DNA from 4 places in the Ammoniphilus oxalaticus genome. Region 2 is predicted to be linked to each of the others. Evidence: riboswitches for the same ligand, from Rfam matches in the RefSeq annotation. Region 2 holds a riboswitch; each other region holds the start of a gene.
What was found. A riboswitch is a leader RNA that binds a small molecule or an ion and turns the genes downstream of it on or off. The one in region 2 is predicted to bind cyclic di-GMP.
Positions count from the first base shown of each region.

Region 1: another riboswitch for cyclic di-GMP. It lies ahead of BEP19_RS04680 (anti-repressor SinI family protein); the one in region 2 lies ahead of BEP19_RS16285 (anti-repressor SinI family protein).
Region 3: another riboswitch for cyclic di-GMP. It lies ahead of flgB (flagellar basal body rod protein FlgB); the one in region 2 lies ahead of BEP19_RS16285 (anti-repressor SinI family protein).
Region 4: another riboswitch for cyclic di-GMP. It lies ahead of BEP19_RS04925 (methyl-accepting chemotaxis protein); the one in region 2 lies ahead of BEP19_RS16285 (anti-repressor SinI family protein).

Region 1 is NZ_MCHY01000006.1:533,703-541,633, reverse strand. It holds gene oxlT (oxalate/formate MFS antiporter) at 1-687, shown strand, start outside; gene BEP19_RS04710 (hypothetical protein) at 1,300-1,584, opposite strand; gene BEP19_RS04705 (DUF3238 domain-containing protein) at 2,074-2,658, opposite strand; gene BEP19_RS04695 (MazG nucleotide pyrophosphohydrolase domain-containing protein) at 2,802-3,122, opposite strand; gene BEP19_RS04690 (LOG family protein) at 3,218-3,793, shown strand; gene BEP19_RS04685 (DUF4871 domain-containing protein) at 3,901-4,344, opposite strand; gene BEP19_RS17555 (hypothetical protein) at 4,664-4,825, shown strand; gene BEP19_RS04680 (anti-repressor SinI family protein) at 4,847-4,981, opposite strand; cyclic di-GMP riboswitch class I at 5,008-5,093, opposite strand; gene BEP19_RS04675 (hypothetical protein) at 5,513-5,929, opposite strand; gene BEP19_RS04670 (XtrA/YqaO family protein) at 5,926-6,123, opposite strand; gene BEP19_RS04665 (beta-sandwich lipoprotein) at 6,227-6,619, opposite strand; gene BEP19_RS04660 (transglutaminase domain-containing protein) at 7,087-7,931, shown strand, end outside.
Region 2 is NZ_MCHY01000012.1:330-6,990, forward strand. It holds gene BEP19_RS16270 (hypothetical protein) at 492-851, shown strand; gene BEP19_RS16275 (hypothetical protein) at 1,227-1,520, opposite strand; gene BEP19_RS16280 (anti-repressor SinI family protein) at 2,011-2,172, shown strand; gene BEP19_RS16285 (anti-repressor SinI family protein) at 2,331-2,465, opposite strand; cyclic di-GMP riboswitch class I at 2,492-2,575, opposite strand; gene BEP19_RS16290 (hypothetical protein) at 3,236-4,693, opposite strand; gene BEP19_RS16295 (hypothetical protein) at 4,693-4,992, opposite strand; gene BEP19_RS16300 (hypothetical protein) at 4,994-5,365, opposite strand; gene BEP19_RS16305 (N-acetylmuramoyl-L-alanine amidase) at 5,384-6,577, opposite strand; gene BEP19_RS16310 (hypothetical protein) at 6,564-6,661, opposite strand, start outside.
Region 3 is NZ_MCHY01000008.1:473,644-481,574, forward strand. It holds gene hslV (ATP-dependent protease subunit HslV) at 1-390, shown strand, start outside; gene hslU (ATP-dependent protease ATPase subunit HslU) at 405-1,808, shown strand; gene codY (GTP-sensing pleiotropic transcriptional regulator CodY) at 1,847-2,626, shown strand; cyclic di-GMP riboswitch class I at 2,875-2,957, shown strand; gene flgB (flagellar basal body rod protein FlgB) at 3,061-3,462, shown strand; gene flgC (flagellar basal body rod protein FlgC) at 3,466-3,924, shown strand; gene fliE (flagellar hook-basal body complex protein FliE) at 3,939-4,241, shown strand; gene fliF (flagellar basal-body MS-ring/collar protein FliF) at 4,411-6,021, shown strand; gene fliG (flagellar motor switch protein FliG) at 6,026-7,024, shown strand; gene fliH (flagellar assembly protein FliH) at 7,017-7,835, shown strand; gene fliI (flagellar protein export ATPase FliI) at 7,828-7,931, shown strand, end outside.
Region 4 is NZ_MCHY01000006.1:575,912-583,842, reverse strand. It holds gene BEP19_RS04940 (macro domain-containing protein) at 682-1,167, opposite strand; gene BEP19_RS04935 (GGDEF domain-containing protein) at 1,220-2,944, opposite strand; gene BEP19_RS04930 (methyl-accepting chemotaxis protein) at 3,765-5,456, shown strand; cyclic di-GMP riboswitch class I at 5,657-5,748, shown strand; gene BEP19_RS04925 (methyl-accepting chemotaxis protein) at 5,859-7,547, shown strand; gene BEP19_RS04920 (very short patch repair endonuclease) at 7,638-7,931, opposite strand, start outside.

The DNA.
Region 1 (7,931 bases), on a different contig from region 2:
ATTCGTTTCCCTGAACAACCAGGCGGAGCAAAAGCTAAAAAAGTTGTTACATCGAAAGACTTTACATCTAAAGAAATGTTAAAAACACCGCACTTTTGGATCTTATGGACTGCTTTCTTTAGTGTAAACTTTGGTGGATTACTATTGGTAGCGAACAGCGCGCCATATGCGCAAAGCATTGGTATTCCTGTAGCTACGATCACCATTGCAGTTTCTATTCAAAACATTGCAAACGGTGGTTGCCGACCATTCTGGGGCGCGGTTTCCGACAAAATCGGACGTTTCAAAACAATGTCAATCGTATTCTTAATTAACTCAATTGTATTGTTCTTATTCCCAATCGTATCAAAAATTAGTCCTGCTGTATTCATCGTCGCCTTAGCCCTTGCATTCTTCACTTGGGGTGGTAGTTACGCATTGTTCCCTTCCATTAACAGTGACATGTTCGGAACAGCATACTCGGCTCAAAACTATGGATTCTTCTGGGCAGCAAAAGCAACTGCGGCAATCTTCGGTGGTGGTGTTGGAGCGGCTGTAGCAACTGCGCTAGGATGGCAAGCAGCCTTTACAATTACTGCTGGTACATCATTCATCGCATTCGCTCTAGCAACGTTTGTAATTCCGAGAATGGGTAGACCTGTTAAACCTGGCGTAGTTGAAACTGAAGTTGAAGAAGTCTCTGTTTAAAAAAAGATTTACCGCTTTGTTCATGTAATGTTTATTGATCTTATCCGATGACTATTAATCTTATCCATTTAAAAATTATCATCGAAAGCCTGGGACCTCGCCGTCTCAGGCTTATTTATTTATGCAAAAAACACGACAATTACCAACATGATTTTGCCTTAAATCCATGATCCGTGGCTAACATGGACTCCTGTAAACTTTAATATTATTATTATAGGTATGCCTTATTGTGTTTCTTAAGGTATCTCTTAGTTTCTTTTATCACATTTTCCCATAAGAATTAATATTAACTACCCTCGAAGTGCCCCTTGCATTTCGGGGGCTTTCTTTTCTTTGTTACTTTTTTGTTACTTTATTTGTTACTTTATTTGTTACTTTTTTTAAAAATAACACAGGACCAATAGTAATTGCAACCTAAACATTATTAATAATAGTAATAAGGTATAAAAATTTCCATCTCTTCCAATAATGGTTATTAAATATTTAGAAAGGACTGAATTGTATGTACAAATGTCCTGACTGTGGTAAGCCTTGAGCTACAGATAAGGGCTGGGGATTATGCAAAAGGTGTTATGAAGCATTTAAAAAGATCGGCGAAACTTTACCCAGGTTCTAATATTTTATTTTTCCATCAATAGTGGTCGGTGTTAATCTAAATTCATCGGCCACATTGTATTTGTCCTGGATCCATACGACAAACGTTGGGTTTCGTAGGAGCGTCTCCACTATTTCAGTTGCCAGCGCGGTTTTGGGTTTGCCGACTGTCATACCTAATCGATTAAGTAGCGTGTGTGATTCTTTAGTCAAATTAGTTTTAACACTAATCCTTTTGTCAGACCTCGTTTTTCGAACGCGTTCTTTCGAGCTTTGCCCTCCCCCTATTCTTGCTTCTTCCATATAATATCCCTCCGAATTCGATTTATCTCAGTGCAAGTTGCTCATGTTGTCCAAGATGATCAACAAGATAAAATCTTATGACGAACATTATATTTCCAATCTTTCAGATAAAAAAACTAAACACGATTACATAACTGCCGATAATTATGATGAAATCCGTTTGGTGTCAACCGACATTCGAAGTGCCCAGTATCTCGCTGAGATGAAGATATAGTCATTCTATGATCGAAAGACATAGTGCCGAAGCAAGCCAACCAAGCTACACAAGGAGTGCTTCAGTTATTACGTTAATATATCGAACAAAGAACCCTAGCATAGCTAGGGTTCTTTTGTTTATTTCAGATAACCTTCTCCCCCTTTTCTTACAGCTTAATTCAATCAAGTAAGACGCACGGAAGGGGATTATAGAACGGATGATATTGTAAAAGTATAAAATATCACCATTTTTGATGGAGGATTATTTTATTAAAAGGATGAATTACTTTTAATTTACAGTATCCTTTCAAAGCTATACTCCATTTCCCCGCCCATTGCCTCTGGAGTGTCTCCAGTTTTCCTGAAGTCATGTGTATAGATTTGTTCAAATCCATCAAAATTCACTTGCTTATAAAATTCAAAACAAGGAAATCCGTCATGTTCTCCTTTAATATCGACCACACCATCTTCTTTGACTTGAACATCTAGCACATAATCAACGGTGGGTGCATTTGGATTTAATGGGTTACTAGCACTTGCCTCCATTTTAAATTTAATATCACTTGTTCCCCATTCAATGTCAACGCAAACAATACCCTCAGTGCTCGCTTTCCCAACATCTTGATTAACTATACCATTTGGAGCTATGATTCTTGCAGTTGTTATACCCGTATCCGAATATGCAAAAACTTCCCTTTTATAAAAATCCACAATTATTTCTTGTTCAACTCTAGAACGCATAGTGTTTACTGCATACGGTGTAAATTCACGTGAATCGCCTTGAAATTGGATTGTATTCCCTGTTTGAGGATCCTTCCTAGGCTCAGTCCAAGACATTGGAATAAATACGCTTGCTCTAATTTTTACTATGTTGGCCATACCGAACCTCCACGTCTATTTATACCCTATTATACATTCTCTTTTGGCACCGCTGACATACATAAGTGCTCTCCTGTTTCTCTGGATCCACGATTACCCAGCGATCTTTGGTCTGCTTCCGTTAGATAAAATGATAAACTAACTCATTCACTAGAATAACGTTTTAAGAGTTTTTTCTTATGGAGATTAAACACTTCTTCCAACGGAATTTTGTATTTATTGGCAATCACAATTACGTTACCTATTACATCTCCTAACTCCTCAGTTAAGGCCTGTCTATTCTCTTCAAATAATTCTGTTATTTCGTCTGGTCTATCCCTTCCAATTTCAAGGGCTCTTATAGCTCGTGCTACTTCTCCTGTTTCCTCTGCTAAAAAACCAATACGAATAAAAATATCTAATTCAGACCAACCTCTTTCTTCATAATAATCATTCACCCATTGTTGAAATTCGGTTACATCCATTTATCCCACTCCTAAAAATTCATTATCCTAAAAGTTTAACAAAAGATCAGGACTTTTGTATAATAGAAACGCTAATTCATAAGGAGGCGAGTACAGTGAAAAAGGTAGCTGTATTTTGTGGTTCCAGTAAAGGATCATCAGATGTTTATATAAAAACTGCAAAAAAATTGGGTAAAGAACTAGCTAAGCGCGATATTACACTTGTCTACGGCGGTGCAAGTGTTGGCATTATGGGTGCAGTTGCGGATTCCATTTTAGAAGAAGGTGGAGAGGTAATTGGGATTATGCCAAGTTTTTTAGAACGAAGAGAAATTTCTCATAAAAAATTATCAGAGCTAATTATTGTCGATTCTATGCATGAGAGGAAAGCTCAGACGGCAGAACTTGTAGATGGGTTTATTGCTTTACCGGGTGGACCAGGAACTTTAGAAGAGTTCTTTGAAATTTTCACTTGGGCTCAACTAGGCCTTCATCAAAAACCTTGTGGCCTCCTAAACATCAATCAATACTTCGATCCACTGCTAGAGCTGCTTAATCATATGGCGAAGGAGCAGTTTATGCACGATAAATATCTTTCAATGGCGTTTGTCGACTCGGAACCAAGCAAATTACTTGACAAATTTCGATCATATGAACCACCAGCCACTAAAACATATGTCAACCAAAAATAGAAGTTGGTCAATTCAACTTGCCAGATTTAATAAAAAACTACATATACTATTCTTACTAAATTCAAAAATAAGCCCTCACTGTTATGGCGAAGGCTTATTTTTTCCTATCAATTTACTTCAACTATTATGCTTCCAAATAATTCTTCATTCACATAGGCATCTAACTGCCAAATTCCTGATTTGGGAAGCGTCACAGATGACGGTGATGTAGCCTCCGCTCCTCTAAGAGGACTAGGCAAAACCTTTGTAGGAACGTCCAATGGGAATGGATTGATTTTTTCTCCTGTTTGAATGTCTATAGCCTCTACCCTGAATTCAAAACTCTCATCACCCACGCCCCAAAAATGCCACAAATATTTATTCGTCTGTTCAGCAATAAACTCTGAAGGAAAAATAGCGATCTTGCCTTCAATACCTTGTATTTCTGAGCCTTCAACAATAAAAGTTGGACTTAATTCCACATCAGTATTACTTGTAGAATTTGCACCACATCCTACTAAAACTGATAAAGAACTTATAACAATGATACAAAAATGAAATATTTTCGGCATTTCTAACCTCCTATTATTTTACATCTATATTATAGACGAAAATCATTAGGAAAAGTTCCCTAATTTTATTTAAGATAAAGACATAGCAAAAGATATAACCCCCACTCATTTGTAGGGGTTATATCTTTGCTTACACTCTCTTCTGACACCGCTGAAAAACATAAGCACGTTCCTGCTTCTCTGTATCCACGATCACCCAGCGGGCTTTAATCTAAAGATCATGTTAAGGTTTTAATCATCAATATTATGTAAACATCGAAGACCTTGCTGATACATGAGCCATTATGCTATAGTCTTTTTATATGGAGGTGTATTGTGCGTGAATGTAATCAATCTTAATATATATAATAATCTTGATGAAAAAACTATAAAATTGGTTAAATTTGCGATGGCTTCAAATATATCAAAAGAAGACTTTAGAGATTTCTTAAAATTAAAAAAAAATGAAGTACTAGAGAATGAAAGCATTTTCAAAAAATAAACATGCAAGTACGAAATTATATTAAACAGATATCCTCATCTTATTTATTAAAAATTCACGTAATTCCTCTTTCGATATCCCGATCTCCTTAGCCTCGAGGATTAAGTTTACCCACTCTTGATCCAACACCTCTTTATCTTTCTCTTTTTTAACCATGATTTCTCACCCTTCAAGTGTAAAATCCAGGTAGCTCAACCATCTTAGTATAAAATACCTTAGATTTGTAGCTTTGCGTCCCAATCTTTCGAATAGTTTGCCCCTTGCTGGTTATGCAATAACAACATACCATAGCTTTTTAGTAACGTCTATGTAACCTTTCTTCTCGACTATACTTATAAAAGAATTCTCACCTTCCGTTAATTCATCAAAACGAATAAATTAATACTCAGTAAACCCACTTCCCCCAAAAAAGAAGGATGTAAAGTGTTGTTAACTACTAACCTAGCATTGGCTGCTATACAAAATCTATACAAGCCTTTAGTATCGGGTATAGATTTATACATCTATCGATTTATGTAGTTAGATCGGATACACTTAGTTAGACAATTAAATTAAGGTCTTGTAGAATCAAACTAACAGAAACGAGGGGATCTACAATGACCGAAAGAAGAGCAAGAAGAACGTTCACATCCGAATTTAAACACCAAATGGTGCAGCTATATGAGAATGGAAAACCTAGAGCCGATATTAACCAATGTTTATTTCTTTATACTGAAAATCTTGTATTTCTTTAATTTTCTCCCATTCTTTTTTAGACTTTATGAAATACTCGTTAATTTCTTGGATTGTATTGAATTTTGAATTTACTTTTTGTTCGACATCTTTCAAAACTTCAAATTTGCCAGTTATATCAGATGATATATTCGTAACTTGAGTTAGTTTTTTATCAAAAACTCTTTTCATTATCCATCCTGCAATAACCAAGAGTGCCGCTAAAAACACTCCAGCCATTGCTGTCCAAGTTGAAAAGAAACTAATTGTATCGGAAAGTGTATTTTCCAAAGTGTGAACTTGTTGCTCTAATAACAAGTTTTCAATTTTCTCAAGTATCTGTTGTTCCTCAAGCTCTGCTGGCCGTGTACCTTCAATCCTAATTATACTCAAAACTCTTCCCCTTCTTCCCTTCTCATCCGCTTCACCTTCCCCTGATATGTTAAGATTCTATATTCACCGAATGGAGGAAGCTCTCTGACTTTTGCTTTCCCTTCGCAAATCACAATCACACAACTGGACGGTATATCCATTATATCAAATTCCAGCCTATTTCTATCGTTTACCTCTATATCTAGTGATCTCATAGTCGGACCCCTCCCATATATGCTATAATCTAATGTGTCGAAAAGATTAGTCGGGAAGTCCTGGCTATTTTTTATGTCTGTTTATGCTCGTACTGCAAATGCTTTATTTACTTGTCTGAATGTCTATATCAGGAACAATTGATTCTGGCCTGAATACCACACGATAATGAAACGGATCAACATTAGCTGAATCTACTTGCTCTACGAAATAACTCACATTATCACTTAACCCTAAGTAATGGCGCTTGTACTCTCCTTCACCAACTTTGCATGTCACACGTAACGCCTTATCGCCAGTGATATCCAATGAACACAACCCCTCAACGGTTAGGAGGTATTTGTCTGTTATGCCATTGAAGAACACTATCCTCCTGTTTACCTCGAATGAATCTGCAGACTTAGATATATTGTGGTTTACCGTATCCGATTCCGTACTACACGCGGATAGTAAGATAGTCATTAAACCTAGAATAAAAATCGTGATTTTCTTTTTCATTTCTGTTTCTCCCCTTTTTTAAGTACCGTGTTTCAACTAACAGTACACTACTCGTTTTCTCTCCTATAGTCTTCAAAGCTGTCGTAATATTCTTGCTTGTTCGCCCTAAGTACATAATCATATAAGCAATCTACATGAACTAAATCCTTGCTCCCCATGGCATCAGTAACTACAACTTCACCTTCCTTCTCAATTTCTTTGCTCCAACGAGCACATTTTTCTTCATCACCTATTCCTCCTATCAATTTCTGAGTTTGTGTCTAAAACGTTATCATAATAAAACACACATTAAAAAATCTTTCAATTTCACCTCATCCTATTAACATTTTTATTATCCAAGGACTTCAGCACAATCCTCAATGAATCACCTTTCATATATTAATAATAGATTAAGAGAATGGAAAAACTCTCAATGCATAGGTTCTTACCATTTCTTAGTGATTAGCGGAAAGGTGGGATTCGGTTTAATGAATAAAAAATCAATCAAGGTGTCTTTAAATATAGCTTTAGCAACGTTGATCCTTTTTGTATCGCTTTTTGATTTCACTAGTAAGGTGGCATCAGCTAATTATAATTTAGCAGGTTTTTCGAAAGAGGAATTACAGGATATGTACCCCAATTCCTACGCTTCAATTTACGAAGCACTTTCAACTGTAAACCCAAATGGTTTTTTTGATGACAAAGAAGTAGATTATCTCGATGTAAAACATTTAATTCAGGCAATACTTGATACTGACCCTAATCTCTTTTACATTAAAAACTGGATAACTTATTCGAATAGGGATATTGAGTTTAACTTTCGTTACACAGAGGAAACCATATCGAAAAAAAATGAATTGCTGGACAAAAGAACGGATGCGATTTTAAAGAATATTATTCAACCTCACTATTCTGATTACGACAAGGTAAAAGCTATTTACAATTATGTTGTATTAAACACAAGTTATGATTATGAGGGCTACATCACAAGGATGATTTCAAATGATTCATATACTACTTTCGGTACTATAATGTATGGTATTGCTGTTTGCGATGGATACACTAGAACTATAAACTATCTATTGGAAAAAGTTGGTATTGAATCTATATACATCGTCGGAATTACTAATAGCGGAGGCTTACATTCTTGGAATATGGTTGAATTAGATGGATCCTTTTACCACTTGGATGTTACTTTTGCTGATACCTCTTCAGATAAAGATGATTTTGTTAATTACAATTACTTCTTAAGAAATTCTGAATATTTATTAGAAACTCGTACTTGGGATCAAAGTAAATATCCAGCAGCAGACAACGACTATGCAAAAACGAA
Region 2 (6,661 bases):
GGATTAAAAAGGCACTAACTGATCCATCCGAATCTATGCTGGTTGGGACTCTAAGAGAAAGCGATACGACCACACAAGACGTGTTTGTTTAGTTACCCCAGATGGCTATTTAATTGTACTTCGTATGAAATCTAGGGAGGTTGCAATTTTCCATACCGCATACATAAATGATGATCCTAACGTATAAAAAAGTGAAATCCAGCCCCCACTGGACATACTCGGAACAAGAACGCCCGTTCCCTGTCTATTGACTTTTGTCTGCAACATGCTATAAAAATAATCTTGTCCTTACTTACAGTATTGGGACCTACAAAGGGTTTGGCTCGCTTTCCCCTTAAACAGCGGCCACTCATAATAAATTTAGTGACCTACTGGTCTCATTAAACCCAAAATACCTTCTCGGTATTTTAGGTTATTTAGTTTCACAACACCGTCATCCCTTCCTCCGCCTCCGAATGATACTATTTACCTATAAATTCAGGAGGTGCATTATGGTAAAAGTCCACATCACACAAATTCTTCACGATACCCTCACGTTAGACCTAATCGATATTGTTGCACCAATGATTGCCCAACTGAAAACAAACGATGAGCTCTTATCTGGTTTTGGAATCCCAATGAAAGAGAGAGGCGAAATACTTTTGCAGTCCAGTCATCTAATTGGAAGAAAGAATTTGGTATTAGACATGATTGAGCAAAAGTACACGATCCTTAAGGACAGACCCCATCCAATCATGTTGAAAAGGGCCTGGGAGGAATTTAGGAGCAGCGGCGATAAGGAGAGGTTTTTATATGCTTTGAAAAGAGCGGAAGAAGTGATGAGTAAACAAAGAAAAAACCCTTCGATATAGTAGCGAAGGGTTTTACTATGACAGAGATGGATTGAGTTTATGCTAAGTCTGAAAAATACTTTTGGGGAATAAAATCTTCTTGATGTTTTTGAACTTCTTGAGGAGAGGCCGTTAGAACACTTAGTCCTAAAAGAACTACGCAACACAATATAAGTAATATCACACTGGATCACCTTCCACACAAAAATCTTATATGCCCATTATTTACTTACAATTATAATGATGGACTGTTAAATCCCTCTAAATAGACAATTAACAAATCATTAACTCATATAAGACCAGTTGATTTGCTAAAAATTACCACAGTCCCAACATTGCCCCTCTACCCGATCGTATTTCACAACATGTTTCCAAGTAACCTATTTTTGGAAAAGACTATGGTGCAAAATTTAAGCCCAACAACAAAGGAAATAGGAGTATTCCTAAAATGAGGATTAAGATCATCAATGGACCAACATATTTGAGTAGTCCATTTTCTTTCGACTTAATAGCCGCAACTCCCAAAAAAACACTTGCGATCATAGATCCAATTCCTGAGAAAAAAACTATCCCGATGAGAATCTTTTCACCTAAATTAGGATCGTCAGAAATTAAATAACTAGAGATAAACAACGCAATCCCTACAACGCTTAAAGCAGTTGACCATTTTCCCTTTTCTATCGTTTCCATTATTTTATGGCACCTCTCCCCTTTGATTCATTGAGCATAGTTTAACTCGACAATTTGAATTCGATAAGTACTAATCTTTCGTAGTACCCTATGGTGAATTCAATGAATTGCTACACATTCATGAGTAAACAAAAATAGCCCCACCATCCGATTAAGGACAGCGGGGCTATGCTCCATTGGTTAGGAGAAAATGAGCCTCTCTGGACTCAGGGAGAGTATTCATATTATCCTCCACCTATCTGAAATTATGCATAGATTAACCCACCCTGCTTTCGTTTAAGGACAGAAGGACTACCTCTTTGAATAAACTCTTCTTCTGTTACCGCCGTCATACATAAGCAGTTTCCTACTTCTCGGACTCCACAATCACCCAGTGCCCATTGATCTACAGATTAAGGTTTTAATCATCAATATTATGTAAACTTCGAAGACCTTGCTGATGCATGAGCCATTATGCTATATTCTTCTTATATATGGAGGTGTATTGTGCGTGAATGTAATCAATCTTAATTTATATAAAAATCTTGATGAAGAGACTATAAGTTTGGTTAAAATTGCGATGGCTTCGAATATATCAAAAGAAGATTTTAGAGATTTCTTAAAATTAAAAAAGAATGAGGTACTAGAGACTAGAAGCAGTATCAAAAAATAAACATGTAAATAATTCTGATAATGCCTAAGTACAATAAAAATATCCTTCGAAATAGAATATAGTTCGAAGGACTAAATAATATCAAGAAGGGGTATTATTTTTTTCAATGATCATAGATCACAATCCTCTTTATACTTCTTCCCAAAGACAAAGTTATATTAAATAGATATACTCATCTTATGTATTAAAAAGTCACGTATTTCCTCTTTCGATATCCCGATCTCCTTTGCCTCGAGGATTAAGTTTACCCACTCTTGATCCAACATATCTTTATCCTTCTCTTTTTTAACCATGATTTTTCACCCTTTAAGTGTAAAATCCAGGTAATCCAGCCGTCCTAGTACAAAACCTTAGACTTGTGACTTTGCGTCCCAACCTTTCGGTTGGTTTGCCCCTTTCTGGTTAATGGAAATTATATCACATAAATTTGGTGACAAACTAACACTTTTTGTTTAAACTGTAAATTTATAAACAGTTTACGCTCAATTTAGTTCAACGTTTTAAATCTAACATTTCTTCTTATCATCCTTATAATAATATTCACACCTTTGAGGTTTAGAAATAGACCCGTACAATAACAGATAGCAAGGCTAAACCAGATATAGGATATAGAACACTGTAAAGACGGCTTTTGTTATACCTTTAACTATTTGTAATTATATACACAACAGTAAGTCCCACAATCCAGTACGGAGAGTAGGACTTACTTTATATAAACCGTCCGAACACGAACGAGGGGACAATACATCCTATTCTGTTGATGATGTTATGTGAATGATTTAACCCTCCGCTGACAATCAACAGAGGGTTAATGGAAGGGGATAACTTATGCCACTCATGATGTTATTTTATTATGCCTACACCCAAATGTAATTATTCACAAAAAAATAGCCCCACTATCCAATAAAGAACAGCGGGGCATAGATATATGAGCAATTAATAAACCGAGGAGCTAATACATCCTATTCGATTCATTACACATCGTGAATAAAAAGACCCCTTCGCTCATAAAAGAACGAAAGGGTGGAGGCGACGACGAGATATTACTCATTGTATTCTATTCCTAACTAGAGTGAATATGACACTTAGGCGCTCTCTGCTCTAGCGTTATTTTTCCTCTTGTAATCGTGCTTACATTTCCGTTGGAGTCCACAATCTCGATCTCATGCGTATAAACACCTGTAAGCTCCTCTGTATCACTTGGACTTAGCTCAATGTGCAATACATCGCCATTAATTGATAGGCCCTCCCGCAATGTCTTGGACAACTTCCACACGCCATATTGATACATCGTCCACTTAGCGGATGTAACGCCAGCCATGTCCACACCCTCAACGGTTACATCAATCAGCTTCGAGTCACCCGACACCATAGAGAAATTCTGATTATCACGCATAGGCAACCCTCCTTTTAACTCGACATATAACTCGCGCTCGCCCACTAGGTAGACGTATAAGACCCTCTCGCCCTCTAGCTTGATATGACCGATGATGGACTTGTCGGGATCGATGATACGTTGCAATAGCGGGTAGCTATAATCCCGATCCGTCCAAATGACTTGTTTCGTGTGCGCTATCGCCTGTACATCAGCATAGATCGTTTGGCGTAATGGTGTGGATGTTTCTGTCACCTCGTAAATGGATTGAGACAACGAATAATCTGATTCCACATCCTTAACGATGACTTGACCCAACGGAAAGCTCATTGATCTATCTGCATACACTGATTGGCTCAGCGGAAAATCCTTCGAATACATCACGTAATCCGAATAGATGGACTGTAATAATGGATAAGCCCATTGTCGATTGGCGTATATTTGTTGCTTTGCCGCGGCTTCCGCTTCCCTATTCGCATATATCGCCTGTTTTGCCGCATACGAAAGAACCTTATCGTCAAATAAGGCTTGTTGTGTTGGTGCTATGCTGTTGTGATTAGCGTATACCGACTGTGATAGTGGATATGATGCGTCCAGTTCGCTGTAAATGGATTGTGATAGGCCGAAGCTGAAAGATACGTCTGTGCCATCGTCATCGCCGCCACCTACCCATGTTCCACCGTATAATGTTGCGTGATTGCCGTTGCCGCTTTGATCTAAGACTGTGCCTGTTGACATGTCATAGAGAGCAAGCATACTCCCATCCTCAGCATAGCAAGCTACACTATAGAGCTTCCCTTTCAGGTGTCCTTGTGATAAATTGTTATGCGCGAATAGCGTTATGTCGTCAATTATCGTGTCAGAATTGGCACTGACTGCTCTGATAAGAATTTTTTCATCTTTTGCAATTCCCGCCCAACCTCTAGGATTAAGACCCAAACCGTTTTGCGTAACGGTCAATGATTGCCCTACCCCACTCGAAAATGATCCACTATAAATCAATCCGTTAGCATGACCTGTTCTAGCATCTAGTAAGTAGGCGTTAGGCTGTTGAACCGAATTAATCTCAACCTCTAATACTATCTTCCCAACGCTCATTAATGGAAGCTGTAAGCTGTCATCCACACCGTCCATATATAGATACATCAGACCACCTCATACGTCCCGACAATCACGCAGGGTTGCGGCTCTGCTTCGTCATGGGTACACTCATGCCAATCAATCTTCCCACCAAACAAATCAACATAGGATCGCAACTCGTCAAACAGAAACAACCGATCGGCGGAATCATTCAACCATACTTCAAATGAAAACACTTCTTCATTATTGTCCTCGTCCTCAATCTGGCGCTGATCGAGCTTCCATAATTCGTAAGAGTTGATTGTGTCCACAATGAGCCGCGAACCATCGTCTGTATTTAGATTACCTCGAATAGAGTACTTCAATTTAATCTACCGCGTATTCTTTGGCGGAAATATTAACACTTGAATCTCGGCGGTTTTGTACCTCGTCAACTTGTGGAGTTGTTACCTTGACCCACAGATTGCGGACGGATGTATCAGCGTTACCCTCGCTCCCGAAGTCCGATAGGTCAAGCGTATCCGCATAGTCCGATCCGTCAAGGGATAGATCAATAAAGGATGCGTCATCGCCTTGTGGTTGTGCTGTAACGTCTGTGTAATATCTATCAGCGTTATCGTTTTTAACGTATACCTGAACCGTTTCGGTTGATCCTGAAATGGGATGATCGGTTCTAATCGGATTCGCTTCCGTCACTTCCTGCGTGCAATCTTCGTCATGGTAAATCTTAATCGCCATTTATATCCCTCCTATTTATTATTGAGTAGGTTGATTACTCGCTTTTCGTAATTCGTTAGCTAACCGGTTAAATTCATCCTTGCTGGCTTTGTCGGGTGCGATGTTCCAACTTGCTCCAAGGTAGGCGATAATTTTTTCCGCGTCTTCTGCTTTCATTTTATATTTTTCCTCCTTTGGCAACTTACTTAACCCCATTACTTCCCCAATTCCTTCTGCTGTAGCTTTCGCTAGGCGATCTAGAAACGCCGAGTCCTTTAATAAAGCTGCTTCCTTGGCATTAGAAATAAACCCATACTCAATGAGCAGGGCTGGCATTTTGGTGAGTCTCAAAACAGCTAAATCCTTTTTCTTTTGCCCCCGATCCCGAACGCCTTCGGACAAAAACACTTCCAGCACTTTTTCGTGTATCAGGTTTTGAATAGTAGCTGTTCTGCCACCGTTAATCGTCTCGTAAATGTAGCTTTCAAATCCGTTTGAGTTAGCGTCAAATGAGTTGTTGTGTAAGCTAACAAACACATCGGCCTTACACTGGTTGGCTAGGCTGGCTCGATTTTCTAAGGAGACAAATACATCTGACACTCGTGTATATCTCACATCAGCACCCATTGATTCAAGCAGCCGACCTGTTCGGAGTGTTAAGTCTAGCACGATGTCCTTTTCGCGGATCCCGTGACCAACAGCCCCAGGATCCTTGCCGCCATGCCCTGCATCCAACATAATGATTGGCTTTTTCACACTCTCTACCTCCTTGTCATATTTCGTTAAATCATATCTTTCGATTAGATCATTTAGTTTCGCTGGATAATTTACGTCTGTTGCATATCCCGCATCCTTGACCGCCTGCGTAGCCTTCCGATAGTCCGATTGATTCAATACACCCGCATAGCGATTGAAGCTCTCCCATCCCGTCCCATGCGTGTATTTGTGGCATAGATCAATGACCGCACCTTCATACGATGGGTATTTCCTAAATTCAGATACGGGATAGATAATCTCACCATTAGGTAGGTGTTCGGGTGATTGCTTCGTATAAACAGGACCATCCCAACCTGATCCTTTTTTAATTCCGAATAAGTTGTTCGCGTTGACCGCTAGATCAGATGTGCCGCGGGCACTCTCTAATATGCCTTGTGCAATAATTAGGGATGGCAACACCCCGCTTGCTTTGCCGTGTTTGACCGCAAACGGGGCGAGTTTATTAATAAACCCCATGATCTTCACTCTTGTTATGCTTTTTCTTCTCCGTGACATTCTTCGCTCCGCTATATAATCCAGTAGCAGACAGACCTAGCATCA
Region 3 (7,931 bases), on a different contig from region 2:
TTTGCCGGATCTGTTGCAGATGCCGTGACGTTGTTTGAGAAGTTTGAAGCAAAGTTAGAAGAGTTTCATGGCAACCTTCCGCGCGCGGCCGTTGAATTGGCGAAGGAATGGCGATCTGATCGCGTTTTGCGCAGGTTGGAAGCGTTAATGATCGTAATGAATAAACAGGACCTCCTTTTAATTTCAGGAAACGGTGAAATTATTGAACCTGACGACGGGATTTTGGCGATCGGTTCAGGAGGGAATTTTGCTTTAGCGGCAGGTCGAGCCTTAAAACAACATGTTGGAGATCAAATGACTGCCAAGCAAATTGCGGAAGCGGCTCTTAACGTCGCCGCTGATATTTGTGTGTATACGAATCATAACCTCGTTCTTGAAGAACTTGAATAGTGGGGTGCAGAGAAATGTATAAAACAGAAAGCCATACTCCCAAGCAAGTTGTAGAGTTATTGGATAAATATATTGTCGGTCAGACAGAAGCAAAGAGATCAGTGGCGATTGCCCTTCGAAATCGATATCGTCGCAGTCTTTTAACAGAAGAAATAAGGGATGAAATCGCCCCGAAAAACATCTTGATGATTGGTCCGACAGGGGTTGGTAAGACTGAAATTGCAAGAAGATTGGCTAAACTCGTCGGCGCCCCTTTTATTAAAGTAGAGGCTACCAAGTTTACAGAGGTCGGCTACGTTGGTCGCGATGTGGAATCGATGGTTCGCGACCTCGTTGAAACATCGATTCGGATCGTGAAGGCGGCTAAGATGGAAGCTGTCAAAGATCGCGCTGAGAAACAGGCGGAAGATAGATTGGCCCATCTGTTAGTTCCTTCTCCGAAAGACAATCGCTCATTTAAAAACCCGTTGGAAATGCTATTTTCTGGACAGGGACAGCAGCAAAATCAAACATCGACCGAACAGGAAGACGCTGAGCTTGCTCAAAAAAGAAGACAAATAGCTCATCAACTGGCAATGGGTGAATTGGAAGATCGGATGGTTGAGATCGAGGTGGAAGATACGACGCCTGGCATGTTTGATATGTTCGCTGGAAGTGGAATGGACCAGATGGGGATGAACATGCAGGAGATGATCGGTAATATTTTGCCTAAAAAGATGCGTAAGCGTCGCCTTACAGTGAAAGAAGCGCGCAAAATATTGACCCAAGAGGAAGCCCAGAAGCTGATCGATATGGATGAAGTATACCAAGAATCGATTGAGCGGGCTGAACAGAGCGGGATCATCTTCATCGATGAGATTGATAAGATTGCGGGTCGCGGCAGCGAAGGATCACCTGATGTTTCGCGCGAGGGTGTGCAACGCGACATTTTGCCGATCGTGGAAGGCTCGACGGTCACGACTAAATACGGCATCGTCAAGACCGATTATATTTTATTTATTGCGGCGGGCGCGTTTCATATATCCAAACCGTCTGATCTTATCCCTGAGTTGCAAGGGAGATTTCCGATCCGTGTAGAATTAACAAGTTTGAGCGCGGAAGACTTTATCCGTATTTTAACCGAACCGAAAAACGCGCTCTTAAAGCAATATACGGCGCTATTGGAAACAGAAGGTATTAAAATTGAATTTTCTGACGAAGCTATTAAAGAGATCGCTACGATGGCAAGAGATGTTAATGATACAACAGACAACATCGGGGCAAGACGCCTGCATACCATCTTAGAGAAGCTTCTCGAAGATCTCTCTTTTAATGCGCCTGATATCACAATGGAAAAAATCGTAATCACGCCCGAATACGTAGAGGAGCGCTTAACGGGAATCGTAAAGGACAAAGATCTCTCGCAATACATTTTGTAATAGATAAAAAACATATACAATCGTAGGAGGAAGAGAAATTGGATCTACTATCAAAGATTAGAAGAATTAATCGCCTGCTGCAAAAAACGGCAGGCCATCCTGTAAACTTCTTAGAGATGGCTCAAGTATTAAGCGCGGTAATCGGAGCAAACACGTTTATTTTAAGTCGTAGAGGCAAGATCCTCGGTCATGCGATGGCGCAACGAGTGAATAGTGATCGAATCGACACGATGCTTCAAGAGAAAAGGTTTCCAGGTGATTACAGCAATCAATTGTTAAATGTTGAACAAACGACAGCGAACATTGATATTAAAAGTCCTTACACCGCTTTTCCCGTAGAGATGGAAGAGATTTTCGAAGATTCATTGACGACGATCGTTCCTATCATTGGAGGTGGGGATCGTCTAGGGACCCTTATTCTTGCTAGAGTAACCGAGGAGTTCATTGATGACGATCTGATCTTGGCGGAAGTGGGAGCGACCGTGGTCGGAATGGAGATCTTACGAGAACGGGCGGAAGAGATTGAACAAGAGGCAAGAAGCAAAGCTGTCGTGCAAATGGCGGTTGGTTCCTTGTCCTATAGCGAACTGGAAGCGGTTGATCATATTTTCCAAGAGTTGGATGCTAAAGAAGGTTTGCTTGTCGCCAGCAAGATCGCCGATCGTGTCGGCATTACCCGTTCCGTCATTGTCAACGCATTACGGAAATTAGAGAGCGCGGGTGTAATCGAATCACGTTCACTTGGCATGAAAGGGACCTTTATTAAAGTATTAAATGATAAATTGCTTCCGGAACTTGAAAAATTAAAAACATCTTAAACAATATGATTATATGTAAAAAGCCCTATCGCAATGAGATGGGGCTTTTCCTATTTATTTTATAGTATAATCATCCCGATTTCAATATGAATCTTTAAAAATAAATCTAGTAGGTCTTTTTTCACAGTGGTTGTAAAGTGTTTAATAAATATGACATAAAAGATCAATAATTTCAAAAGAATTTGCGGTTTCATGTCGAAAAAAAATTAATTCATGCTATAATCCTTATATAACTTAATACGATAATAAACCTTCTAGGGCAAACTCGAACGAAAGGCGAGGGCGCAAAGTCACAGATCTACGTTGTTAATAGGATGGCTGGGCTACGGGGAGGTGTATTGATCATGCGAATCCCACCTTTCTAGGGATTTTTTTATATTTATTTTTTAATTATTCAGATAAGTTGATTTAGTAAAATGGAGGTGCGGAGAGTTATGAGTTTAACTGTATTAAACTTACTTGGGCGGGGGCTTGATGCTTCGGCGCTTCGGCAACAGACGATTTCAAACAACATTGCCAATGCGGAAACCCCCCATTACCAATCGCAGCGTGTTGTCTTTGAAGAGACACTGCAAGCTGCGTTGAACAGTAGCGGTGTGGGTTCATTTCAAGGTAAACGGACCGATCCGCGGCATATCGAAATAGGTATGACTACCCAGTTACCGACGCCAACGATACGAGAGGTAAAAACGATCCAAAACAACAATGAAAATGGCGTAGATTTAGATTACGAGATGACCTCATTAGCGCGCAATTCGGTCTGGTACAATGCGATAGCGCAGCAAATGAATCATGAATTTAATCAATTAAAAACAGTGATCAAAGGGAGGGGTTAATAGGTGGCTTTATTTGGGCAGTTTGGAATTAGCGGTTCAGCTTTGACCGCGCAACGATTGCGAATGGATATTATTTCCGCAAATATAGCGAATGCGACAACAACAAGAGGACGATTAGTAGATGGACAATGGACGCCATATCAAAGAAAAATGGCGGTTGTCGCCCCGCGAGGCGGTCCATCATTTGACACTTTTTTAAATGCTGCGACACAAGGTAAGCAATCGACGGTCACACAGGGGGTGCGCGTCACGGAGATCATCGAAGATCAAACGCCATTCAAATTGGTGTATGACCCTGCTCATCCCGATGCCAATACCGAAGGATATGTGCAGTTGCCAAACGTTGATTTGGCTAAAGAGATGGTTGACATGTTGAGCGCCACAAGGGCGTACGAGGCAAATGTGACGGCGTTTAACGCAGGTAAAAATATGGAGATGAAAGCGCTAGAAATTGGTAGATAAAAGGGGCGGTAAAAATGGATATCAGTAAGGTCACAAGTGAGTCTGTTGGGCCAAAATGGCAAAAACAAAACGGGGTTGGCAATGAGCAACAAGGACAACGTTCCTTTTCGCAAGTCTTTTCTACCTATTTAAATGATGTCAATCATCAGGTGCTCGAATCTGAAAAATTAAATGCGCAGCTCGTCACAGGGCAAGTCAACCATTTACATGAAGTGACGATTGCTTCGGAAAAAGCGATGATTGCGCTGCAGTTAACAACGCAAGTGAGGGATAAAGCGGTCGAAGCTTATCAGGAAATGATGAGAATGCAATTATAGTAAAAGTACATAGTACAGATTAAACTTTTCTACCAGAGTAGAGGGTGGAATATAAAATTACCCTAGAGATAGAGAGGACTTCAACCGCGGCGATCGGGATAGTTTTTAAGGGATTGCGATGGGGAGGTTGGAGATTGATGAGTAAAGGGCGGAAGCAGCGTGGTGGAGTATGAATCAAGCATGGTTAATTAATATTAAAAATTCAAAAGATCGGTTTGTAGAGTATTGGAAAAGTTTAAGTGCGCAAAAGAAAATCTTCATTGTTAGCGCGATCTTATTGCTCAATGTCGCCTTATCGGTCGTCACTTATGTTTCGACTCGGACGGAATATGTGCCGCTCTATGCAAATGAGTTAAGTCAAAGAGAAATTGGGGACATTAAAGCGGCGCTCGATAGTAGAGGGTTTAGTCAGTATCAATTATCGGAAACGGGGACGTCGATTCTCGTGCCGAAAAAAGACGCGCCTGATTTGATTGTGCAATTAGCTTCTGAAGGGTTGCCGAATAACGGTCGAATTAGTTATGAACTGTTCAGTCAAAACATGACGTTTGGAGCGACTGATCGTCAATTGGATGTGGTTGAACAGGCCGCAATGCAGACGGAATTGGCAGAAATGATTAAACGTATTTCTGGTATCAAGCACGCCGAAGTGACAATTAGTTTACCAAAAGATAGTGTCTTTATCCGTGCAGACGAAGCTGAACAGGCAACAGCATCCGTGATGGTCGAGGTCGAACCGGGACAACGCCTGAGTCAATCACAGATCAAAGCTCTCTATTATTTGATCTCGCGCAGTGTGCCTAATTTACCGCTTGAAAACATTGTCATTATAGATCAATACAGTGAAATGCTCGTCTTGCGAGAGCAACAGGAGGATGAGTTTCAACTTGAAGTCTATGAACGGCAAAGGAAAATTAAACGGGAAATCGAACAAGATATTCAAACAGATCTACAACAAATGCTCGGAACGATAATGGGTCATGACAAAGTGCTTGTACATACATTAGTCACTTTAAATTTCGACCAAGTGAAAACACAGGAAAATAGAGTCGAGGCAGCGGACGAAGAAGACAACGAGGGGATTGCGGTTAGCGCGGAAAGGTTGTCGCGAACATTCAGAGGCGAAGGAGCGGTTCCAAATCCGATTGGCGTAGGTGAAACAGATGTGCCTGGCTACACAAACATCCAGGCCAACGGCGAGAGCGAATACGAAGAATTACAAGATCGAGTCAATTACGAAGTGAACCGAATTTCTACGGAAATTACCCAGAGTCCTTATAAAATTGAAAAAATTACGGTAAACGTCGGTGTAGAACCTCCAGATCCAGATAATCCTGCTTCGTTGACTTTCGAGACACAACAAAACATTACGAATATTTTAGAAAATGTCGTGCGCACAGCGCTGGGGGACCGTCAAGGAATCACGGATGAAGACATTAGAAATAGCATTTCTGTTTTCCCGAGAGTGTTTGCCGGAAAAGAACAGACTGTGGGCGAACCGACGCAAAACGAAATGCCATGGTTGACTTATGTCGCTATCGCAGCAGGTGTGATTATCGCGCTACTTGGCGGGATGGTTTGGTTGCGTCGCCGCAGGGAGAAGCAAGCCGACGAAGAGCCTTTACTCGACGAGTTCATATTTGAACAAGGCATCGCGCCAGAGCAAATGGCTACGGACGAGGAAACGATCCAAAAACAATTGGATGAGATGGCGAATCGACATCCAGATGAGTTTGTGCAAATGTTAAGAACGTGGATTTCGGAGGAACGAAAGGGATGAGGAAATGAGATTGAGCGGAAGACAAAAAGCGGCAATTTTATTGATTGCGCTCGGTCCTGAAGTTTCTGCGCAAATTTTTAAAAAATTGCGTGAGGACGAAGTTGAACAATTAACGTTGGAAATCGCTCGGCTGCGTCAAGTAGATCCAGAATCAAAAGATGTTGTGTTAGAAGAGTTTTATCAGATGATGATGGCCAATGAATATATTTCGCAAGGCGGGATTCATTACGCGCGCGAAATTTTAGAGAAAGCGTTAGGTCCGCAAAAGGCAGTGGATGTAATCAATCGCTTAACCTCTACTTTACATTTGCGACCATTTGATTTTGCTCGTAAAGCGGACCCAAGTCAAATTTTGAGTTTCATTCAGAATGAAAACCCGCAGATGATTGCGCTCGTTCTTTCTTACCTAGAATCTGAAAAAGCCGCTTTTATCTTGTCCGCATTACCCGAAGCGAAGCAGATTGATGTGGCGAAAAGAATTGCCCAGATGGATCGCACTTCGCCAGAAGTAATCAGTCAAGTGGAACAAGTGTTAGAACAAAAGTTAACAACGACGGCAAACCATGACTATAGCGCGACCGGCGGTGTAGATAGTATTGTCGCCATTTTAAATGGGGTTGACCGCGGCACGGAAAAAACAATCCTCGATTCACTCGCCATTGCGGATGGAAAGCTGGCCGAAGAAATTAAGCAAAAAATGTTTATTTTTGAAGACATTGTTAATCTCGATAATCGCACGATTCAACGTGTGATTCGCGATGTTGAAAACAATGATTTGCAATTGGCTTTGAAGGCATCTAGCGATTCGGTCAAAGAAGTTATTTATCGGAATATGTCCTCTCGCATGGCGGAAACATTCCGCGAAGAAATTGAGTACATGGGTCCTGTTCGGTTACGCGATGTTGAGGAGGCCCAGGGGCGGATTGTTGGGATTATCCGTAGATTAGAAGAAATGGGAGAGATCATTATTTCCCGCGCTGGAGGAGATGAGCTCGTTGTCTAGTGTATACAAGCAGGTCTTGTTAGAACGTAGTCGACTTGAAGTAAAGGTGTTGCAAATCCCAACCTATCTTGATACTTCTCCATGTTTGGACAACGATCGGCTAGCCACTAGTGAAAGTTATCAGCTTCAGAAAGCGGAAGAGGCGGCGCAAAAGATAATTTCGGATGCGGAAGAAATGGCTGAGCAGTTAATTGAGCAAACGAAACAAGAAATAGCCACGCTGCAAGAACAGGCGGAACAACAACAATTTGAGCGCTGGCAGCAACTTGAATCGGACTCCGAGCAAGCGCTTGAGCAAGCCCGAACCGAAGGTTATCAAGCAGGGTTTGAGAGTGGGCAGCTGGAAGGGGAACAGACGGCTATGCGGGAGTATGAAACGTTGCTCCAAGAAGCTCAAGAAGTGTTAATGGAAGCGGGTCAGGAGAAGCAACGAACGTTAGGCGAAGCGGAAACTTTTCTTGTTCGTCTCAGTACGGAAATCGCTCATAAAATCGTGATGGAAACGATCGAGATTCAACCTGATTTAGTGTTAGGACTTGTTAAAGAAACGCTGCGGCGAGTAAAGGAACGAGAATCTGTTTCGATTCATGTCCATCCTAGCGATTATTCGTTGTTGCAAGCGGAACGCAAACAAATCTTGTCTTGGGTCGATGAGCAGGTTGAGGTCAAAGTGTGTCCAGACAAAAGCGTCGGACGCGGCGGTTGTATCATCCGTACATCGGAAGGCAGTGTTGACGCAACGATCGATACCCAATTAAATGAAATTAAAAACTGCCTGATGAGTCTCGTCAAGGAACAGCAAGATGAATAGCGAGTCGCTTGATCGATATTTACGTCATTTGGCAATGCTTGATCCACTCAAATATAACGGCAAAGTCACACAGGTGATAGGACTGACGATTGAATC
Region 4 (7,931 bases), on a different contig from region 2:
GCTTTTTTACAATTTTCAGCATGCATTTCGTTGTTTTCGTCGCTAACTGTGTACGCATGGTAGGACGATCGTTCTCCGCGGTTCGGGTTCGTAAAATATGAAACGGTTAGCATGACGAACTAAGAATGCCCGACCGCCGTGAGAATAAAACCCATTTCACTTCCCACGGGTGGAAATCGGCAAGTTCCAAACAGCTTTCATCTCTCCATACCGCTTAAACATCCGTTCAAAAAATCCCGCTTTTTTCGCTACGACTTGCCTCTAATCCTTTACAGATCCATGATCTACTCCGCTTGTTAACTTTCCATTATAATGAGGTATTCCTCTGTTTATTTATCTATCTTTGTTACCAACGGGGCGACATCTGACCTGCGCCTATTTTCTCAAAGATGTGTTCGATTTCCTTAGCGGGCAACGGCTTACTGAAAAAGTAGCCTTGCATCATTTCACATTTATTCCCATCGCTGTGAAAAGTGAAAAGATCATAAAAAATGGGATATACGATGGATCGCAATAGCGGTGGATAATTGTCAAATATTAATACAACCACACTTTTAATTATGAACAAATTTTTTCCAAATATCAATTAAATTTATTGTGAATTAAAAAGAGACCTTAGATAGACTCACTTCCCTACTAAGGTCTCTTTTATTTCATTGATTGTTGTGCGTCTCTTTTAATTTACGGTTGGAATTGATAGAGTACGACCTCTCGTTTTCCTTCCGTGACAAACACATCTTCAATAATTTTTTCAACAATATCCCATTCTCCGCCAGCCAGCCCGCAACCAATTTGATAAGGAAAGCCGATGACTGCTTTAAATGCTGAATCTTCTTTTTCCCACTCATTAATCTTTTGAAGCATTAATATCATCGCGCTCCGTAACGCATCATAATCGGTTTGACGTGGCCCAACTTCAAAATGAAATTGCCCGTATAGGTTGACAATTGCTTTATCCTTGTCTTTCCAATAGCTAATTTTACCGAGTCGCTCTTCGGGGGACAACGTCACGGCTCGATCAGCCTCATATGCTGCAGGAAATTGATTTTTTATTTGCCTTGCAATTCCCCCGCTCATTTCAGTAAAACAATTGGACTGATGCCCAATTACATTTACTTTGCCTTCTTTCAGCGCCGTTAACAAATCCCCTGGAATGACCTTAATCAAATGTGATCAACCCTTTCATTGTAGTCCTTTCTATTATATCAGGCGCGGTAAACTAAAACATACCGCTCACTTTATTTCTGCCCTGGTTTTTCGCTAGGTACAATGCTTGATCCGCTTGAAGCATCAATTGCTGAATATCGAGCTTTGCTTTCTGTGAACTCGTCGCATAACCGACGCTTATGGTGACATAAGGACTAATCGGGGATTTACGATGAGAAATCTTTGACTGCATAATCGCCAATCTCATTCGCTCAGCAACCTCATTCGCTCCCCGTTCATCCGTTTCAGGAAGAAGCGCAGCAAACTCCTCTCCGCCATAACGAAAAACTTGGTCGCCCTGCCGCTGAACCGTTCTTTTAATCGTCTGGGCGACAAGTTTTAAGCAAACATCACCCTTTAAGTGCCCATATGTATCGTTATAGTCTTTAAAAAAATCAATATCCAAGAGGACCAACGAAATGGGATGCCCATTCCTTCTACAGCGGGACCATTCGCGACGAATCGTTTCATCAAAATGACGACGATTATAAATTTCCGTTACGCCATCGATCGTTGATAATTGTTGCCATAATCGCTGTGTTTCCTGTAATTCTTGCTCTCGTTTTTTGTGTCTCGTAATATCGCGCGAAATCGCAATGATTTTTATCTCGTTATTCACTTGATGAAAAACCCGCAATTTAGATTCCACCCAGAAGTAGTTTCCATCTTTTTTACAAAATCGATACGTAGACAATACCTGGCCTGTTTTCATTAACGTATCGTACTCCTTCAGAAAAGAATCTCGATCTTCAGGGTGAATGAACTGAATGGCTGATTGACCAAGTAATTCATCCTCACGATAACCTAACAAAGGATAACTAGCCGCCGATAGATAAGTATACCGTCCTTCATGATCGCGGATCGAGATCACATCGCTTACGTATTCCGCAATCATTCGAAATCGTTCTTCACTTTCCTGCAGATGATTTTCTAGTTGTTTACGCTCTGTAATATCCTTAATCATTGCCGTAATCGTAGGCGACTCCTGCCTATTAATACAAACCGTCAGATCACCCCAAATAACATGGCCATCACTGCGGATATACCGTTTTTCTAAATGATAATTGTCACGTTTACCCGCAATTAATTCCTCATAGAGCGTCTGATTTAAATGAACGTCATCGGGATGGGTAATTTCATAGAATGTTTTTTCTTTTAATTGTTGTTCAGTATAACCAAACATCTGTTGCAACACTTCATCCGCTTCCATTATATTGCCTTTTAAATCGACGAGAGATGTCCCTATATTTGCTACACTTAAAATTTGCCGCAATCGCGTACGATATTGGCCCAACTCCGCTTCCAAAAACTTTTGTTCATCAGGCAACGCCTGCTTTGTTAATACCCCTTCAAGATCACGTGGGGTTAAGCTCTTCTCTTGTAACGATACAGCGAGTTGTAGCTGAAAAATATAAAATAAGCGTTCTCCAGAGCCACCAATGGAAACCGCTTGCTGGATGCGAATCGATCTTCCTTGTTTATCAATCCAACCTTGTTCAGCCTCATAAATTGAATTGGACCCCGCCAATAGTTGCTCAAGCTGGTGACGCTCATAATTAAAATCAGATGGGTCCATTAGCTCACGCAACGACATACCATCTAGCTCAGCTTGCTCATACCCTAACAACTTACAGAACATCTGGTTCGCTTTTATCAAGCTTCCTTCTATCGATACTAAAGCCATTCCCTTCGGCGCTTGAAGAAAAGCATTTATAAAAAATTCAGTGTCATTGAACATGATTATCTCCTTGCGCAATCCATTTATAACCAATTTCCTGCTCTTCCTCTAAAATTTTAAATATTAGTATAGCAATAAGCCTGAAAATCGGCCAGATGATAAACAGGCATCCGTTTTATTCCAGTGCTTCTTAATTATACTTAACTCGACTAGGCTCTAGGTAGGCAACTTATCGACATATGCGCGGTGGTTTTCGTCCAATAATGTCGAACATCTTCTGGCCCCGAATTATAAAACATGAACTCCACCATCAGCTTTCCTAAAAAAACATATGCTGTTCATTATAAAGCACAAGTCGCTAACTGAGCAAACCTTTGGCGCGATCCCGACACACTTTAGAACTATTTCGACAATCATTTCACCCCAATCTCCTGTGACCCTAGTAGTTATTTCCTATAATCAAATAGTAGGAGAAATGACTTATAACCCGTTAACAGACTAGATCAACAAGCGACTCGGATACGCAAGGCCAAGGCGACAATGAAAGCCCCAAGGGATTGCGCAAGTGAACTTCACTTTGCTTAGATGAGAAGCGCGCTGATTTTTACAGGATTAACCGTTCACCAAGATTTAACAAAAGATTCGTCCTAGCTATTGTTCGGAACTTCCCTAAAAATTATAATTGATATCAAGGTTCTAGTTTCAATTGTTGTATATCTTATAAGAATCAGAGAGAACGTCGAAAATGCGTATGCCCTACTTTAAAAACCCGCTTAAGTAGCGCTCAGTCTTTTCGTCACTCATTAACACAGATTGCTGTTCAATTTGAATCTAGAAAGCATTTACAATTTCAACTTAGAGATATGAGGAGGCGGTTGCAGTGCGCTGGACGATTAGCAAGAAATTATTGAGTAGTTTTTCGATAGTCATCCTGTTGTTAATTGGGATTATTAGTTTTGGTTTTTATGAAATCACAAAAATTGACAAAAGTTATTCCCATCTAATTGACGATCGGATGGTGAAAGCGATGAATGTAAGAGACTTACAAATGGCAGTAAAGAATGTCATGATCAATACACGCGGTTATTTAATTACAGGTGATCCCTATGCGTTGCAAGCTTATAAAATTGCGCATGAAGAATACGATGAAAAATCTCGTCTATTAAGAAGTACGCTTACAAAACCCGAAAACATTAAAATGCTGGATGGATTGCGTCAAACAGCTGAAGATTACGATGATCTCGCTGAACGTTTGTTCGCATCGAAAGATCAAAATGATATAGCCGGTTACATCGACTTGGTTATCAATGAAGGTCGTGACACGATCGCCCGATTCGATGAGCAGGCAACAAATCTTGCAAATCACCAAATTGAATTACTAGAACAAGAAAGCGCCGAAAATACGAAACAAGTCAGTGAGGTAAAGACAAAAATTTTAATTGTTGGCTTGCTCGCCATTATCGTTGGAAGCGCAACAGCAATCCTAATGGGTCGTCTTATTTCAAAACCAATCAGGACGATTGCCGAATCTGCGAATAGGATTGCGGGAGGCGACTTAACAACCGATCAGATCCAAGTCAGAAACAAAGACGAGCTTGGCGAGTTGGCAAGTTCGTTTAATCAAATGGCGGCGAATTTAAGAAGAGTAATCGGTCAAGTCAGCGATAATGCAATTCATGTCGCCGCTTCCGCCGATGAGCTAACCGCAAGCGCTGAACAAACTTCACAAGCAACCCAACAAATCGCAATATCCATCCAAGAAGTTGCTTCCGGCGCAGAAACCCAAGGCAAAGGAGCTATGGAAAGCGCTCAAGCGATGCGTGAAATGGCCCAAGGGGTTGCCCAAGTCGCGGAAGCAACCGCTTCGGTAGCAGAATTAGCATCCGACACGACACGACAAGCAAACAAAGGGAGCGAGTCACTGCAAAAAGTGATCGAACAGATGAACACAATCGATCAAGTCGTTGGTGATTCTGCTATCGTCGTCGAAAGGCTTGGGACGCTATCGCTTGAAATTGGCGATATTATTGGGGCGATTACCTCGATTGCCGATCAAACAAACCTGTTATCATTGAACGCAGCGATTGAAGCGGCCCGAGCGGGCGAACATGGCCGAGGTTTTGCCGTCGTTGCCGATGAAGTGAAAAAGCTAGCGGAGCAATCTAAACAGTCAGCGGAACAAATCACGAGTCTAATCGTACGAATTCAGGAGGACACGGCGCAAGCGGTTCGAGCAATGGGTCATGGAACGGAGGAAGTGCGCGTCGGACTAGAGGTTGTCCGTGAAACAGGCGAAGGATTCAAACAAATTTTATCGTTAATCGACCAAGTCGCGACCCAAATCCAAGAAGCGTCCGCCGCTTCAGAAGAAATGTCAGCCAGCGTGGAAGAAGTGAATGCCACAATCGAAGAAATTGCGCGAATCGCGCAACAGTCTGCTGACAACACGCAAAATGTAGCCTCCGCTTCAGAAGAACAACTCGCGTCAATGGAAGAAGTGACATCATCGGCTGAAGCTCTGTCAGAGATGGCTGAACAATTACAAGCGCATATTCATCGCTTCAAAATATAGAAGCAACAACCAACACCTCAACTCACCTTCGCGTGAGGCGAGGTGTTTTCTATTTTGAAAAAATATATTATTACTTGGGGTTCCAAACAATGGAATAGTATGTTTAAATAAGATAGGTATACATTTGGACACAGAACCACCGTTTGTATGGTCTATATTATACTATCGGTTCTTTAAATTCAACTTCATAGTCTTTTGTTTTTCGATTAGGGCAAACACACCGAAAGGTGTGGACGCAAAACTAGAGGGGCTTACGTAGCGGTGATTAGCTACATGCCAGCCAGTTGCCGATTACCGTGATCTTGTACTCAGTAATCTATGTTTGCGATGTTCGTTTTCAATCATAGATTACTTTTTTCTATGCCTTCATATAATAAATAACGAGATAGGAGAGGAATGTAAGTGAGATTCAATATCAACAAAAAACTGCTAGGTGGTTTTTCGATCATCATCCTTGTTCTTATTATGATTATCGGAATTGGCTATTATCAAATTAATGCTATCAATCAAAGCTATACAGAACTAATCGAAGAAAGAATGATCAAAGCGATGGAAGTAAAAGATTTGCAAATCGCATCTAAAAAGATCATCGTAGCAGGACGCGGCTACCTGCTTTCAGGCGAACAGTCCGTCATGCAAGATTATAACGAGGCAAAGGAAGAGTTCCAAGATAGATACACAAGTTTACTCAACCGATTGAATTTAGAAGAAAACCAGAACATGCTTGAGGCAATGAATAAGACCCAAGAAGAGTACAATGAATTTACGGAACATTTATTTGATTTAAAAGCGCAAAATAACGAGGATTATTTAACGATCTCAACGAATGAAGGGCGTGAAATTGTCAATCGGTTGGATAACCACGCGGTGGAAATGGCCAACTTCCAATTTGAAATTGCGGAAAAATCGATTGTAGAAAACACAGAAATAGTAAATAAAACGAAAAAAAATCTGCTCATAATCGGGGCTATTGCTGTATTGCTCGCAACCGCCATTGCTTATGCGATTGGGCGCCTCATCTCTAGGCCGATTGTTCGTTTAGCCGATTCAGCTTCAAAAATAGCGGATGGCGATCTTACCATTGATGATATCCACATTCGAAATAACGATGAGATTGGCGATCTAGCTACCGCGTTCAATCAAATGTCAGGCAATCTAAGGCAGGTCATTACACAATTGAGCGCCAACTCGTCACAAGTTGCTGCCTCGGCCGAAGAACTTACCGCCAGCGCGGAGCAAACGATGGAAGCAAACACCCAAATTACAACCGCCATTCAAGAAGTCGCGAGCGGAGCTGAAGCGCAAGGACAAGGCGCTATTAATAGTTCTCATGCGATGCGCGAAATGGTCGCAGGGATTCAACAAGTAGCGGAAACGACTACAACCGTTTCTGAATTAGCAACAGAAACAACCAATGAGGCGCATCGAGGCAATCAATCATTGCAAAAGGTCATTGAACAAATGAATACAATCCAACTTGTTGTCGAAGATTCCGCATCCGTCGTGCGAAGCTTAGGCGATCTTTCCAAAGAAATTGAAAATATTACGGAAGTCATTAACTCAATCGCGGAACAAACAAACTTGCTAGCGCTCAATGCCGCGATAGAAGCCGCGCGAGCGGGCGAACATGGTCGGGGCTTTGCCGTCGTCGCCGATGAGGTAAAAAATTTAGCGGAACAATCCAAAGACTCGACGGAGCAAATCGCATCCTTAATCCAACGGATTCAAAAAGATACATCTGACGCGGTGAAAGGCATGAATGATGGCACGAAGGAAGTTGGAATTGGAATGGAGGTCGTACGCAAAGCGGAAGCTGGATTTGAAACTATTGTAAACTATATCGAGCAAGTCGCTAGCCAAATCCAAGAAGCTTCAAGCGTTTCAGAAGAAATGTCTGCCAGTGTAGAAGAAATGCAAGCCTCAATCGATGAAATTACGAACATTGCTCAACTGTCGGCGGACAATACCCAAAACGTCGCCTCCGCATCTGAGGAACAACTTGCTTCCATGGAAGAAATCACCGCTTCCGCAGCAGCGCTTTCCAAGTTAGCTGAGGATTTACAAATGTACGCGCAGCGTTTCAAAGTTTAATTGTTAAGTAGGGAGTGACCCCTCCCTACTTGTTAGATGAGATGAGTAACACCCACAACGTAATGCATTTATTAGCAACCCGTTTCGCCGTTAGGTGGAACGGGTTTTTGCTTCTTTCATAAAAGAAGCAATGCGCTCGATTGTTCCTTCAAAATCTTCCTTAAGATCATGCTCCCATATTCGCAGCAGCTTCCACCCTTTTTCATGATAGTAGCTGTCCACTTCTTCATCCCGCGTTCGATTCCGTTCGATCTTTTGTTGCCAATACGCGGTATTGCTTTGCGGCATTCGACAATGAAGCGGACAACCATGCCAAAAACATGAATCAATAAAAAGAACCACTTTGTATTTTTGAATCGCAAGGTCAGGCTTTCCGAACAATTT